DNA from 2 places in the Pseudomonas sp. DSP3-2-3 genome. Region 1 is predicted to be linked to the other one. Evidence: predicted binding sites of a transcription regulator. Region 1 holds the regulator's gene; the other holds the start of a gene.
What was found. Region 1 encodes sigma-54, which starts transcription at its own class of promoters, with help from an activator protein. Its sites were predicted from a motif close to ANTGGCATNNANNTTGCTNT; they were not measured.
Positions count from the first base shown of each region.

Region 2: the regulator sigma-54 is predicted to act here: its motif matches at 1,923-1,942, upstream of ACP7E4_RS09135 (circularly permuted type 2 ATP-grasp protein).

Region 1 is NZ_JAFCXH010000008.1:174,079-182,043, reverse strand. Features, by position in the region: gene rapZ (RNase adapter RapZ) at 1-781, opposite strand, end outside; gene ptsN (PTS IIA-like nitrogen regulatory protein PtsN) at 784-1,248, opposite strand; gene hpf (ribosome hibernation-promoting factor, HPF/YfiA family) at 1,260-1,568, opposite strand; gene ACP7E4_RS12145 (RNA polymerase factor sigma-54) at 1,700-3,193, opposite strand; gene lptB (LPS export ABC transporter ATP-binding protein) at 3,378-4,103, opposite strand; gene lptA (lipopolysaccharide transport periplasmic protein LptA) at 4,104-4,646, opposite strand; gene lptC (LPS export ABC transporter periplasmic protein LptC) at 4,633-5,205, opposite strand; gene kdsC (3-deoxy-manno-octulosonate-8-phosphatase KdsC) at 5,215-5,739, opposite strand; gene ACP7E4_RS12120 (KpsF/GutQ family sugar-phosphate isomerase) at 5,754-6,728, opposite strand; gene ACP7E4_RS12115 (ATP-binding cassette domain-containing protein) at 7,019-7,828, shown strand; gene mlaE (lipid asymmetry maintenance ABC transporter permease subunit MlaE) at 7,828-7,965, shown strand, end outside.
Region 2 is NZ_JAFCXH010000006.1:50,546-58,510, reverse strand. Features, by position in the region: gene ACP7E4_RS09150 (LTA synthase family protein) at 1-487, shown strand, start outside; gene ACP7E4_RS09145 (hypothetical protein) at 665-901, shown strand; gene ACP7E4_RS09140 (ribonuclease E inhibitor RraB) at 1,148-1,501, shown strand; gene ACP7E4_RS09135 (circularly permuted type 2 ATP-grasp protein) at 1,977-3,386, shown strand; gene ACP7E4_RS09130 (alpha-E domain-containing protein) at 3,399-4,358, shown strand; gene ACP7E4_RS09125 (transglutaminase family protein) at 4,355-5,173, shown strand; gene ACP7E4_RS09120 (acetyl-CoA C-acetyltransferase) at 5,954-7,159, shown strand; gene ACP7E4_RS09115 (3-hydroxyacyl-CoA dehydrogenase NAD-binding domain-containing protein) at 7,205-7,965, shown strand, end outside.

The sequences.
Region 1 (7,965 bases):
AAACAGAGCGGTGGTGCCCGCCGGTGCAGCCAATGGCAATGGTGACATAGGAGCGATTGCTGGCAGCGAAGCGGGGTAGCCATTTGTTGAGGTAGGTGAAAATGTCCTGGAACATTTCCTCGACGTCGGGCTGCGCAGCAAGGTAGTCGATAACCGGCTGGTCGAGGCCCGATTGTTCGCGCAGTTCCGGCTTCCAGTAGGGGTTGGGCAGGCAGCGGACATCGAAAACCAGATCAGCATCCACCGGCATGCCACGCTTGAAGCCAAACGACTCAATCAAGAATGCAGTGCCCGGTTCCGGCTTGTTCAGCAGGCGCAGTTTCAGCGTGTCGCGCAACTGATAGAGGTTCAGGTGCGTGGTGTTGATCTTCAGGTCGGCCAGATCGATGATCGGGCCCAATAACGTGGTTTCGTCGCGGATCGCCTCCGCAAGCGAGCGATTTGCGGTGCTCAGCGGATGGCGGCGGCGGGTTTCCGAGAAGCGCTTGAACAGGGTTGCTTCGTCGGCATCGAGGTAAAGCACATCGCACTGAATGTTGCGCGAGCGTACTTCCTCAAGCATCTGCGGGAAGCGGGTCAGGTGGCTTGGCAGATTGCGCGCGTCGATGGAAACCGCAAGCAGTGGCTCGGCCAGTTCCGTGTTGATCAGCGCGCGTTCGGCAAGCTCAGGCAGCAGGCCGGCGGGGAGGTTGTCAACGCAATAGAAGCCGCTGTCCTCCAGTACATCCAGGGCCGTGCTCTTGCCGGAGCCTGAACGGCCACTGACGATAATCATGCGCATGGTTAATGCCCGTTCTGCTCGTCCAGTACCACCTGATAAAGCGCTTCATTGCTTTCAGCGCTGCGCAGACGGTCACGCACTTCTTTGCGATCAAGCATGCTGGCGATTTGGCGCAGGAGCTCCAGGTGTGCATCGGTGGCAGCTTCCGGAACCAGCAGGACAAACAGCAGGTCCACAGGCGCGCCATCAATGGCATCGAAATCAACCGGTGAGTTCAGGTGCAGCAACGCACTGATGGGCGAGTGACAACCCTTCAGGCGACAATGCGGGATGGCGATGCCGTTACCAAAGCCGGTAGACCCGAGTTTTTCGCGGGCAACAAGGCTTTCGAACAGGGTTTGCGAGTCCAGATCAGGCACTTCTCTGCCGATCAGATTGGCAATCTGTTCAAGTACGCGTTTCTTACTGCCGCCCGGCACGTTCACGAGTGAACGGCCGGGGGTCAGGATGTTTTCGAGTCGGATCATGTGTGGGGGTATCAGCGAGCCGTCGCACCCTGGAGGTGGCCGATCTGCTTTTCCTTATGCTTGAGCAATTGTCTGTCTAGCTTGTCGGTCAGAAGGTCAATCGCCGCGTACATGTCGTCATGTTCCGCATTGGCGACTACCTTCGCGCCGGGGATGTGCAGGGTGGCTTCGATTTTCTGTTTCAGCTTCTCGACCTCCATGATGACCTGCACATTGGTTATCTTGTCGAAGTGGCGCTCCAGTCGTCCGAGTTTTTCGGTGATGTAGTCGCGTAGGGCGTCGGTCACATCCAGTTGATGTCCACTGATGTTGACTTGCATACCGCTTTCTCCTTATTGCCAGTGCATAAAGAGGCAGGCTTTTGCCTACCACTGGAACGCTTTGGCCTGCAGCTGGGGCTTGGGTAAAAACGACTGCGGAGTGTGCGCGCCACGTCTTTACCCTTGCCGGGTCACATCAGTCGCTTGCGTTCGCTAGATGGCGCAATGCCCAGTGATTCGCGGTATTTAGCAACTGTGCGACGAGCTACCTGAATGCCTTGTGCCTCCAGTAAACCAGCGATCTTGCTGTCACTCAACGGCTTTTTCTGATTTTCCGCGGCAACCAGTTTTTTGATGATCGCGCGAATCGCTGTGGACGAACACTCACCGCCCTCGGACGTGCTTACGTGGCTCGAAAAGAAATATTTCAGTTCGTAGATGCCACGTGGCGTATGCATGAATTTTTGCGTGGTCACGCGGGAAATCGTCGATTCGTGCATGCCGACCGCTTCAGCGATGTCATGAAGGACGAGCGGCTTCATCGCCTCGTCGCCGTATTCCAGGAAGCCGCGCTGATGCTCGACGATCTGGGTCGCGACCTTCATGAGCGTTTCATTGCGGCTCTGCAGGCTCTTGATGAACCAGCGGGCTTCCTGCAACTGATTGCGCATGAAGGTGTTGTCGGCGCTGGTGTCGGCACGCCGCACGAATCCGGCGTATTGCGGGTTCACGCGCAGGCGAGGGACCGACTCCTGATTGAGCTCGACCAGCCAGCGCTCGTTATCCTTGCGCACAATGACGTCCGGGACGACATATTCGGCTTCGGCGGATTCGATTTGCGAGCCCGGCCGTGGATTGAGGCTCTGGACCAGTTCGATGATCTGGCGCAGTTCGTCTTCCTTGAGCTTCATGCGGCGCATCAGCTGGCCGTAATCGCGGCTGCCCAACAAGTCAATGAAGTCGCTGACCAGGCGCTGGGCTTCGGCGAGCCAGCGGGTCTTGGCAGGCAGTTGGCGCAGTTGCAGCATCAGGCACTCACTGAGATTGCGCGCGCCGATACCGGCGGGTTCAAACTGCTGGATGCGGTGCAGAACGGCTTCGATCTCGTCGAGCTCAATGTCCAGCTCAGGATCGAAGGCGTCGAGAATTTCTTCGAGTGTTTCGTCCAGATAACCCTGGTTGTTGATGCAGTCGATCAGCGTCACGGCTATCAGACGATCGGTGTCCGACATCGGCGCCAGATTCAGCTGCCAGAGCAAATGGCTCTGCAGGCTTTCACCGACGGATGTGCGGGTGGTGAAGTCCCATTCATCGTCGTCATTGCTGGGCAGACTACTGGCGCTGGTCTGATAGACGTCTTCCCAGGCGGTGTCCACCGGCAATTCATTGGGAATGCGCTCGTTCCATTCGCCTTCTTCCAGGTTGTCGACCGTCGGGGCGGATTCCTGATAAGTCGGCTCCTGAACATCAGGATTGGGCTTTTGCTCGATATTGTCAGCCAGTGGATCGGCGTTGTCGAAATCGTCGCCTTCTTCCTGGCGTTCCAGCATAGGGTTGGATTCCAGCGCCTCTTGAATCTCCTGTTGGAGATCCAGAGTCGAAAGCTGGAGTAAGCGGATGGCCTGTTGCAGCTGCGGCGTCATCGTCAGCTGCTGGCCCATTCTCAGGACTAGCGATGGTTTCATGGCTGGGGCTAACACCTTATTCGCCGGCGCACATGCGCCATCCACTATCAGGGCGCCGGGGCGCCTACATAAGCAAATTATATGCCTGAAACCGAAGTGTTTGCCTAGAGTGTGATGGCAATTAATGCTGCATCATTGAAACACTCGGGCATTGCCCGCTTGGGGAAGCGAGACACCGCAGCAATTACAGGCGGAACTCGTGACCGAGGTAAACCTCTTTCACCAGCTGGTTAGCCAGAATGGTTTCCGAATCGCCTTCGGCGATCAGTTGCCCATCGTTGACGATGTAAGCGGTTTCGCAGATATCCAGGGTTTCGCGGACGTTGTGATCGGTGATCAGAACGCCGATACCCTTGGCTTTCAGGTGATGAATGATCTGCTTGATATCACCTACCGAAATCGGGTCCACGCCGGCGAAAGGTTCGTCGAGCAGGATGAATTTCGGCGAGGTGGCCAGGGCGCGGGCGATTTCCACCCGGCGACGTTCACCACCGGACAGGCTCATGCCCAGGTTGTCGCGGATATGGCTGATGTGGAATTCCTGCAGCAGGCTTTCCAGTTCCTTGCGGCGCGCGGCGCTGTCCAGCTCCTTGCGGGTCTCAAGGATCGCCATGATGTTGTCGGCTACCGAAAGCTTGCGGAAGATCGAGGCTTCCTGGGGAAGATAACCGATGCCTGCGCGCGCACGGCCGTGCATCGGCTGGTGGCTGACGTCCAGGTCATCGATCAGGACGCGGCCCTGATCGGCCTGAACCAGGCCGACGATCATGTAGAAGCAGGTTGTCTTGCCGGCACCGTTAGGCCCAAGCAGGCCAACGATTTGCCCACTGTCGATAGACAGGCTCACATCGCGTACGACCTGACGGCCCTTGTAGCTTTTAGCCAAATGCTGGGCTTTCAGCGTCGCCATTTACTGGGCCTTCTGCTGGTCGGTTTTCTTTTTCGGCTGGATCACCATGTCGATACGCGGACGCGGTGCGGTGACCTTGTTGCCATTGGCACGGCCGGCGCTAACGATCTGCTTCACGGTGTCGTAAACGATTTTCTCGCCTTCGGACGTGTTGCCGTCATTGATGACCTTGGCCTTGTCGATCAATACGATGCGATCCTGCGCCGCGTAGTATTGAATGGTAATGGCGTAGGCCTGAACGATAGGCTTGTCCACCGAGGGCTTCTGCTCGTAATAAGCCAGGTTGCCAACGGAGGTGAACACGTCGACTTCGCCCTGAGCGTTACGGGTGATGGTCACGGTGTTGCCGGTGATCTTCATCGAGCCTTGCGTGATGATGACGTTGCCTTTGTAGGTGGCCACGCCTTTTTTATCATCAAGCTGCGCATCGTCAGACTGAATGTGGATCGGTTGATCGCGGTCAGTCGGCAGGGACCAGGCGCTCGCGCTTCCCAGTGCTGCGCCCAGGCCGAGCAATAAAGGAAGGGTTTTAACGAGCCTCATACTGTCCTCTTACGTTGGACAGCAGGTCCATCCTGCCGTCGTTCAAATACGCTTTCATTCCCTTGGCCGTGGTCACACCGCCCGCGCCGTCGATTCTAACGGCTTGCTCGGTCTGCGCATATTGCTTCTGTGGGAATACGGTCATTCGACTACTGGTGATAATGGTCGTACGGTTTTTATCATCGGTTCGTGCTACGCGAACCGAATCGATCAATTCGACCTGAGTGCCGCCAGGGGAAACTTCACCTTGCTTGCTCTGGATATGCCACGGATAAAGCGTGCCGCGAAACATTTGCAGGTCCGGTGTGGTCAGCAGCGTTACGTCGGTAGCCTTCAGGTGCTCGACCTTGTCCGCCGTCATTTCGTATTGCAGCTTGCCATCCGGCAGGTACTGAACGCTGTGGGCGTTGATTGCGTAGAAATCGATAGCGCTTTCGTCCACCGACGTCACGGGCTGATCCATGAAGCTTTCAGGGCTGATATTCCAATAGCCGGCAGCGGCGAGCAGCACCGCCAACACGCCGAAGATCAGAAACGAGCGAATTTTTTTACTGAACATAAATGGCTTCTATAAGTAGGCGGCGTGGGCTGCTTCAAGGTTGCCCTGGGCGCTGAGAATCAGTTCGCAGAACTCGCGAGCCGCGCCTTCGCCACCGCGTGCCTTGGTAACGCCATGGGCATGTTGCTGTACGAAACCGTTGGCATTGGCAACTGCCATGCCCAGTCCGACACGACGGATGACTGGCAAGTCTGGCAGATCATCCCCCAGATAAGCGACCTGTTCGTAACTCAGATTGAGCTGGCCGAGCAATTGATCCAGCACAACCAGCTTGTCTTCACGACCCTGATACAGGTGCGCGATGCCCAGATTGCTGGCTCGGCGCTCGACAATCGGAGTCTTGCGGCCGCTGATGATAGCAGTGGTGACGCCGGAGGCGATGAGCATCTTGATGCCCTGGCCGTCCAGCGTGTTGAAAGCCTTGAACTCGCTGCCGTCTTCCAGAAAGTAAAGGCGGCCGTCAGTCAGCACGCCATCGACGTCGAAAATCGCCAGCTTGATGTTCTTGCCGCGTTGCAGCAAATCAGTGGTCATGGTCACGTCTCCCATTACATGACGCCCGCGCGCAGAAGATCCTGCAAGTTGAATGCGCCGACGGGGTGGTCGTTTTCGTCGACGACGATCAACGCACCAATCTTGTGGTCTTCCATGATTTTCAAGGCTTCGGCCGCCAGCATTTCGGGGCGCGCAGTCTTGCCATGGAGCGTCATGACTTCATCGATGGTGGTCAGGCGGATGTCTATAGGGCGATCCAGCGTGCGGCGTAAGTCGCCATCGGTGAATATCCCCGCCAGTCGTCCATCGGCCTCGAGAATTGCGGTCATGCCCAGACCCTTGCGGGTCATTTCCATCAATGAGTCACGCAGCAGTGCGCCTCGTTGCACCTTGGGCAGTTCGTCGCCGGTATGCATGACATGCTCGACTTTGAGCAACAGCCGTCGGCCCAGAGCGCCGCCCGGATGGGAGAAGGCAAAATCCTCGGCAGTGAAGCCGCGTGCTTCCAGCAAGGCGACGGCCAGCGCGTCACCCATCACCAATGCCGCCGTCGTCGATGACGTCGGGGCCAGGTTCAGCGGGCAGGCTTCGTGCTCAACGCGGGCGTTCAGATTGATGTCGGCGGCCTTGGCCAGCGTCGATGCCGGATTGCCCGTCAGGCTGATCATCTTGATGCCAAGGCGCTTGATCAGCGGCAGCAAGGTCACGATTTCGGCGGTGGTGCCGGAGTTGGACAGCGCCAGGATGATGTCATCGGCGGTGATCATGCCCATGTCGCCATGGCTGGCTTCAGCCGGATGCACGAAGAATGAGGTCGTGCCGGTACTGGCCAGCGTGGCTGCGATTTTCTTGCCGATGTGCCCGGACTTGCCCATGCCGACCACGACAACGCGCCCTTTACTGGCAAGAATCATCTCGCAAGCGCGGACGAAATCCGCATCGATATGACTGAGCAAGCCTTCTACGGCTTCCAGTTCGAGGCGAATGGTACGTTGTGCAGACTGGATCAGGTCGCTGGACTGGCTCATGGGTAAATTGTTCAGCCTTCTAAAAGGCGGCGATTATAGCGGTAATGCGCGATTCCCTCACGCTTGATCGTCACACTTTGTTTTCAAACCCGTGAACCTATCCGCAACTGCCTACAACTTTGTGGGAAATGGCGCAAATTATTTGTCGTGATATTGATTCATCCGGTTCTCGCTTGGGCGGCGTGATATTGCAGTGGTATAGTTCGCGGCCTGTTCGGCCCACCTAGACAGCATGCCTCCCGCCAAGGGATCAGGCAGCTGAGAGTGAGTCTGTAGCGCAAGGAGCTTTGATGAGTGCCGATAACGCCTACGCGATCGAGCTGAAGGGCGTTTCCTTCAAGCGCGGTACGCGCAGCATCTTCGAAAATGTCGATATTCGTATTCCCCGTGGCAAAGTCACCGGCATCATGGGGCCTTCGGGCAGTGGCAAGACAACCCTGCTGCGCCTGATGGGCGCACAACTGCGTCCGTCTGCCGGCGAAATCTGGGTCAACGGCCAGAACCTGCCCAGGCTGTCGCGCAGCGATCTGTTTGACGCACGCAAGCACATGGGCGTGCTGTTTCAAAGCGGCGCCTTGTTCACCGACCTCGATGTGTTCGAAAACGTGGCATTTCCTTTGCGCGTTCATACCGAACTGCCCGAAGAAATGATTCGTGACATTGTTTTGCTCAAGTTGCAGGCCGTTGGGCTGCGCGGTGCGATCGAATTGATGCCGGACGAGCTTTCCGGCGGCATGAAGCGCCGTGTAGCGCTGGCGCGGGCAATCGCACTGGACCCACAGATTCTCATGTACGACGAGCCTTTCGTGGGCCAGGACCCGATTGCAATGGGCGTCCTGGTTCGGCTGATCAAGCTGCTCAATGATGCGTTGGGGATTACCAGCGTGGTCGTTTCCCATGATCTGGCCGAGACCGCCAGCATTGCCGATTACCTTTATGTGGTAGGCGATGGTCAGGTACTGGGGCAGGGGACTCCGCAAGAGCTGATGGGCTCGGACAACCCTCGTATCCGTCAATTCATGACCGGCGATCCAGACGGCCCCGTGCCGTTTCATTATCCGGCGCCGGATTATCGCGAAGATCTTTTGGGGAAGCGCTGATGCGCAGCAAGTCATTAATAGAGCGGATACGCCTGCTTGGGCGTTCCGCTATCGATATCCTCACCGTGTTGGGACGATCAGGGATTTTTCTGGTCCATGCCTTGTTCGGTCGTGGCGGGATCGGTGGCAGCTTTCAA
Region 2 (7,965 bases), on a different contig from region 1:
CGGCGACCACGGTTTCGGCAACAACCAGCAAATCACCGAAATGGACCTGGGCCGCTTCAACGTGCCGATGCTGATGATCGGTCCAGGCGTGCAACAGAAATTTGGCCAGCGCAGCAGCATTGTCGGCACCCAGATCGACATCGTGCCGACCATCATGGGCCGCCTGGGCGGCGAAAGCCGCAACCAGTGCTGGGGTCGCGACTTGCTGAACCTGCCGGAAGGCGACAAGGGTTTTGGCGTGATCAAGCCTTCGGGCAGCGAGCAGACCGTCGCGCTGGTGACCGGCGACAGGATCCTGATCGAACCCAAGGAAATGGAGCCGAAAGTCTTGTCGTACACCTTGGGCCGCACACCCCATGCCGAAGTGATCCCGGATGCGCCGGATACCCAGGAACTGCGTAACAAACTCGACAGCTTCCTGCAGACCGCAACCAAGAGCCTTCTGGATAACACCGCCGGGGTAGAAGCGAGCAAGAACAAGAACTGATCGCTGCACGCGCCGAACAAAAGCCTCCTTCTGGAGGCTTTTTGCGCTATAAGCGTGGGCAGATCTGCGGGGCGACGCATGATTGTTCGATGCCTCCCGCGAACTGATTTGAACGAACTTCGGCCCAAAAAGGTCAAGATCACGTAAGCCGCGTTTTCGGCTGCTGAGGAGACATCGATGAAACAGTGGACCATTTCGTATCTGGATAAAGATGGTGTGCAACAAAGCCTGGATCTTGATGCCGAGCAGCGTCCCACCGAGGAAGAGGTAGCTCGTCGGCTGCGGCCGATTTTGTTCCCTGTAGCCGATGAGCTTGACCTGAATGACCTGGAAGGTCGCACGGCCGAGCCCACCGTGAAATCGTTGAAAGACCAGAATGCTGTGGAGATCATCTCCATCACCGAAGCATCCTGACCACCTGAAAAAATCCCTCGCCCTGAATTGGCATAACGCCAACGATGGGGTTACTCTGCAATTGAGGCCGGTGAAGCGTTTCTCCAGCCTCGTCATGTCGATGCCTCGCCTGCCCAGCAGGCGTGGCCTTGTCAGCTACATGCTTGATTCCCGCCCGGCAGAGTATCTGCCGTGTGACGGCCTCCGATCGGAGCGTCGTTCCGGGAGCGTTGAAACTCTATCTATCGTTGCATAGGAGGACGTTTCATGAGCACAGCCTATCAAGAGGACATCAGCAGTAACGTACTGCGCCGCATGAAAGAGGGCGGTTTTGACTTCGCGCGCATTCACCCCATCGAGTTTTATGCCATTTTCCCGGATGAGGAGCGGGCACGGCAGGCTGCGGGACGATTTCGTGGCGAATCCCTGAATACCCAGATCAACGTCAGAGATGACGGCGCGTGGCATTTGCAGTTGAGCAAAGTCATGTATGCGACTTACGACGGTATCGGTGATTTCGAGCAAGACTTTCAGACGGCAATCGAAGCGCTCGACGGTGAAGTCGAGGGTTGGGGCGTCACACAGGAGATCAGAGGCTCCCAGCGCATGAGATGTCATTGATGCGTTGAACGACCGGTCGATTCGGAGGCATCCCTCGGAATCGGCCGGTTTTGGTTTGAGGACTCTAAGACTGTTAACCAATATGCGCCGCGCCGCTGACCATAGGGCAGGCAAAAAAAAGCCACTCAAGAGAGTGGCTCAAAGGGAAGTTCGGAAAATTCGGTTGTTGCAGACGCTGCGGTGTTTTTCGACAACGACTTGAAACAGGGCATCCAAATGAGTGATTGCCCGGATGCAGGGGATTATCGGGAAACAATATCGACTCGTGAAATCAACTCTGGCTATGCTGGTGATAGCTTTCGCAGTTGAAGGACGCTTCCGAATGAGGCGTAGGAGAATTGGTTAGGAAGGATATTGCACAGGAATGGTGCGGTCATCCTTAAGTCGTTATTTAACCAGTTGATATTTAAGCGTTTATGCCGATGGCACGGGCCTTGCGAAGGCCCTTGGTGTCCGTGGTGACAAGGAGTACGGCATGATCCGCACCTTTTATGATGAGATGTACGATGCTGGTGGCCTGGTCCGCCCGCATTACCGGGAATTTGCCCGCTGGTTGGGTGAAACGCCGCCTGAGTTACTGGCTCAGCGTCGGCGTGAAGCCGATCTATTGTTTCATCGCGCCGGGATTACGTTCACGCTGTACGGTGACGAGCAGGGCACAGAGCGCCTGATCCCTTTTGATACGATTCCGCGCAGCATCCCTGCCAGCGAATGGCGGGTGGTTGAACGGGGCTGCATTCAGCGCGTTAAAGCGTTGAACATGTTTCTCGCTGACCTTTACCACGAGCAGCGCATCATCAAGGCCGGGATTATTCCCGCCGAGCAGGTATTGGCCAACGAGCAATATCAGATTGCGATGCAAGGGCTGAATCTGCACCGCGATCTTTATTCGCATATCTCCGGTGTCGATCTGGTGCGTGACGGCGACGGCACGTATTACGTGCTGGAAGACAATTTGCGGACCCCGAGCGGGGTGAGCTATATGCTCGAAGACCGCAAGATGATGATGCGTCTGTTCCCGGAACTGTTCGCCGCGCAGCGCATTGCGCCCATCGATCATTATCCAAACCTGCTGCTCGATACCCTGAAAAGCTCCAGCCCCATCGATAATCCAAGTGTCGTGGTGTTGACCCCCGGCCGCTTCAACAGCGCCTTTTTCGAACACGCCTTTCTGGCGCGGGAGATGGGTGTGGAGCTGGTCGAAGGTGCTGACCTGTTCGTGCGCGATGATCGTGTGTTCATGCGCACCACCGATGGTCCCAAGGCTGTCGACGTGATCTACCGTCGCCTGGACGACGCGTTCCTTGATCCGCTGGCGTTCAATCCGGATTCGATGCTCGGCGTGCCAGGCCTGCTGTCGGCCTATCGCTCGGGCAATGTCGTGCTGGCCAACGCCATCGGCACCGGTGTGGCGGATGACAAGTCGGTCTATCCGTATGTGACCGACATGATTCGTTTCTATCTGGATGAAGAGCCAATCCTCAAGAACGTGCCGACTTTCCAGTGCCGAAAACCTGAAGAGCTGTCCCACGTGCTGGCCAATCTTGGCGATCTGGTGGTCAAGGAAACCCAGGGTTCCGGTGGCTATGGCATGTTGGTCGGACCTGCATCGACCGCTGCGGAAATCGAATCGTTCCGGGCCAGAATCAAAGCCAAGCCCCACGCTTACATCGCCCAGCCCACGCTGTGCCTGTCGACCTGCCCGACGTTTGTCGAGAACGGGATTGCCCCGCGACACATCGACCTGCGCCCATTTGTCCTGTCCGGCCGCGAAACCCGCGTTGTCCCGGGCGGGCTGACCCGCGTCGCGCTGCGTGAAGGCTCGCTCGTGGTGAACTCGTCGCAAGGTGGCGGAACCAAAGACACCTGGGTGGTTGAGGATTAAGGATGCCTGCCAATGCTAAGTAGAACTGCCTCGGATTTATATTGGATGTCGCGTTACCTGGAGCGAGCGGAGAATCTCGCGCGGATGCTCGACGTCAGCTACTCATTGTCATTGATGCCTCAGGACGGGCGTGGAGACGGGCTGGATGAACTGGCCATGCCCCTGCTGATTACCGGCACGCTGGACCATTATCTTGAGCGCCATGGCGAATTGCATGCCGAACGCCTGCTGCATTTTTTTGCTCTGGATGCGAGCAATCCGGCCAGCATCTACAGCTGTCTGGGCGCCGCGCGGGCCAGCGCCCATGCGGTTCGTGGGCGAATTACCGCCGACATGTGGGAAAACATCAACGCCACCTGGCTGGAAATTCGCGGTATCGCTGAACAAGGCCTGAGCCGCTATGGCATGAGCCGTTTCTGCGAGTGGGTCAAGGAACGCTCGCACCTGTTTCGCGGCGCCACTTACGGCACCATCATGCGTCACGATGCGTTTCGCTTCATTCGTCTGGGCACCTTCATCGAACGCGCCGACAACACCTTGCGCCTGCTGGATGCGCGCTACGAAATGCTCGAACTGCGTGGCCGCGATACCCATCAGGTGTCCGACAGCTCTGCTCATGGTTATTACCAGTGGAGCGCGTTATTGCGTGCGCTGTCGTCGTTCGAGGCTTACACCGAGCTGTACCGCGATGCACCCGGCGCGCGGCAAGTCGCCGAATTGCTGTTGCTGCGCCCGGACATCCCGCGTTCGCTGAGCGCCTGTCTGGAAGAGCTCGACCTGATCCTTGCCAGCCTGCCGGGGGCCAACGGGCGTCCCGCCCAGCGTCTGGCGGCGGAACTAGACGCACGCCTGCGCTATACCGGGATCGACGAAATCCTGGAAGAAGGCCTGCACGAGTGGTTGAACGAATTCATTCCTTTGGTAGCCCAATTGGGTAACGCCATCCACACTTCTTATCTGGAGGCTGCATGAGACTCTCAGTTAGCCACGAGACCACCTATCACTACGAGGATCAGGTCCGCGCCAGTATTCAGTATTTGCGTCTGACGCCACACGACAGCGAGCGCCAACAGGTCCTTAGCTGGCAGCTCACTCTGCCACGGCCGGTGCGTGCGCAAGTTGATCCGTTCGGCAATATCCTGCACGTGCTGACCATGGACGAGCCCCATGAAGCGATCATCATCGGGGCCCGTGGCCAGGTGGAAATCGACGAGAAGCGCGAAGCCGAGCATGAAAGCCAGTCGCCGCTGCCGTTTTTGCGCTTCACGCGCCTGACCGAACCCGATGAAGCCATTCGCGCCTTCGCTGCCAAGCAATGCCGCAAGCGCAGGGACCGCAATGGCTTGATTGATTTGATGCACGCGCTGAACCAGCACATTACTTACACGCCGGGTTCAACCGAGGTCGATACCAGCGCCGTCCAGTCGTTCGCCGGCCGCACCGGTGTCTGTCAGGATCACACGCACGCCTTTCTGGCCTGCGCGCGCAGCCTGGGGATTCCGGCGCGTTATGCATCGGGTTATCTGTACAGCGAAGACAGCGAGCACCTGGCCAGCCATGCCTGGGCCGAGGCGTGGATCGATGACGCCTGGTACAGTTTTGACGTGACCAATGAACTGGCCATCCCGGAACGCCACCTGAAACTGGCGGTGGGACTGGATTACCTGGATGCATGCCCGGTGCGCGGCATGCGCCGGGGTGGCGGCAGCGAGCAGATGCACGCCAAAGTCCTGGTGTCGCCGATGGTCGACGCGCCGAAAATCATGATGCAGGCGCAGCACCAGTAAAGCCACCTACTTCAACGATGGTCATTGACCATCGTTGAGACGAGGTTTGAAGTCGGCCGATGTTCCAGGGTTATTTCACTCCCACAAAAGCCGCACTCATCACCAGCAACGCCACCATCAATCCTTTGCGCAAACACCAACCTCCATTCATTCGAATAGAGAGGTAGGCACTGTTATGCTCGGTTCGAAAACGCACTAACAGGCTGGGCGTCCGATGCGATGCGCGACCATCAACCGAATAGACGGGTCATATTCGGCAGGATCAATAGCAGTGTAGTGGCGAAGACGATAAGTCCGGCCTGACGGAATTTTGAATGCTTGAACATGGCTGTCTGCCTTTTTTGTTATTCCAGAGCTACAAAAGCTCACCGAATTCGTTAGTGAATGTTCGGGCAGCTGGCAAAGGTGATTGTGTTGAGCAACTGGTGCGGCAAGCTTGCCGTCAACCGAGGCGCTGGTCTTGATTGTTCTGGCGCCCATTGCTACAGACTTAACCTTAGAGTCCAGGTGCTGCGACATTTAGAACTATTACGTATAACCATCTATAAATATCATCTTGAAAACGTCTATACACTTCGTAAATCCAGCGGACGCTACCCGGCTAGACACCTTCAGACTTATTGAGACGCTTCGTTTGCAGCGCTACCGTTCGTCTGGCTCGGATTCTTCCTACATCTGCGCAAAACGGTTCAGTGGTTTGGATCATTGAATACCGCTGGAGTGAAGCTAAGGTGTCAGCACAGTATTTATTCCAACAATAATAAAGGCTCCGAGGACACCATGACTGAAGCGCTGATTTACGATGCGGTACGCACCCCGCGCGGCAAGGGCAAACCTGATGGAGCGCTATACAGTGTCAAGCCCGTGAACCTGATCGCCGGGCTGCTGCAGGCGTTGCAACTGCGTAATCATCTGGATACCGCTCAGGTGGATGACATCGTGCTCGGCTGCGTCACGCCCGTGGGAGAGCAGGGTGCGGATATTGCCAAGACCGCTGCGCTGGTCGCTGACTGGGATGTGAGCGTGGCCGGGATGCAGATCAATCGATTTTGCGCGTCGGGTCTGGAAGCGGTGAATCTTGGCGCGATGAAGATTCGTTCCGGCTTTGAGGAGCTGGTCGTGGTCGGCGGCGTGGAATCCATGTCGCGGGTGCCCATGGGCAGCGACGGCGGTGCCTGGGTGCTGGACCCGCAGACCAACCTGCAGTGTCACTTCACGCCTCAGGGCATTGGCGCGGACCTGATCGCCACGCTGGAAGGTTTCACCCGCCAGGATGTGGACGCCTACGCGCTGCATTCCCAGCAGAAAGCCGCCCGAGCACGGCAGGCGGGGGCGTTCGCCAGGTCGTTGGTGCCGGTGCGGGACCAGAACGGCACCTTGTTGCTGGATCACGATGAATTCATTCGCGCCGACTCGACGCTGGAAGGTCTGGGCAATCTCAAGCCCAGCTTTGAAATGATCGGCCGGATGGGCTTCGATGCCACCGCTCTGCGGGTCTACAGCCATGTAGAACGCATCAACCACGTGCACACCCCTGGCAACAGTTCCGGCATCGTCGACGGCGCGGCCGCCATGCTTATCGGGTCGGCGGCCAAGGGCAAGACGTTGGGGCTGCAGCCGCGAGGGCGGATCGTGGCGACGGCGGTCACCAGCACCGATCCGACGATCATGCTCACCGGGCCAGCCCCGGCAACGCGCAAGGCACTGGCCAAGGCCGGTCTGAAGGTCGATGACATCGACCTGTTCGAAGTCAATGAAGCCTTCGCTTCGGTGGTGCTCAAGTTCATCAAGGACATGGCCGTTGACCCCGACAAGGTCAATGTCAACGGCGGCTCCATTGCCATGGGGCATCCGCTCGGCGCGACCGGCTGCATGATACTTGGCACCTTGCTCGACGAGCTGGAGGCGCGGCAGCTGCGCTATGGCCTGGCGACGTTGTGTGTCGGTGGCGGCATGGGCATTGCGACCATCATCGAGTGTTACTGAGCCGTTGATGCTTTCCTTCTTGTGGATTCGTTGAGATCACCTGTTATGACCGATGCCATTCGCTATGAAAAAGGCCAGGACCAGATTGTTATCCTGACCATCGACATGCCGGGACAAAGTGCCAATACCATGAACGCGGTCTATCGCGATGCCATGGCTGCCACCGTTGCCCGTTTGCAGGACGAACACACGTCGATTGCCGGCGTGATTATCACCTCGGCCAAGCCGACCTTCTTTGCCGGTGGTGACTTGAATGAATTGATCCTGGTCGGCAAGGACCGCGCGCAGTGGTTCCAGGCGATGGTCACCGAATTGAAGGCGCAATTGCGCAGCCTGGAAACGCTGGGCAAACCCGTGGTTGCGGCAATCAACGGCGCAGCGTTGGGCGGCGGCTGGGAAATTTGTCTCGCTTGCCATCACCGTATCGCGCTGAATGCTGGCAACGTTAGAATCGGCCTGCCGGAAGTGACCCTGGGCTTGTTGCCAGGTGCTGGTGGCGTGGTGCGCATGGTGCGCACGCTGGGGCTGGAAAAGGCGCTGCCGTATCTGCTTGAAGGCAAAAAGCTTGGGGTGCAGCAAGCCATCCAGGCCGGTTTGATCGATCAGCTTGCCGCCAACAGCGATGAAATGCTGGCCATGGCCAGGCAATGGATTATTGCCAATCCTGCCCCTCGGCAGCCTTGGGATATGCCGGGCTATCAGCTTCCCGGCGGTACACCGGCCCAGCCGAACGTTGCGCAAATGCTGGCCATCGCACCCTCGATCCTGCGCAACAAAACCCAGGGTTGCTACCCGGCTCCGGAGAA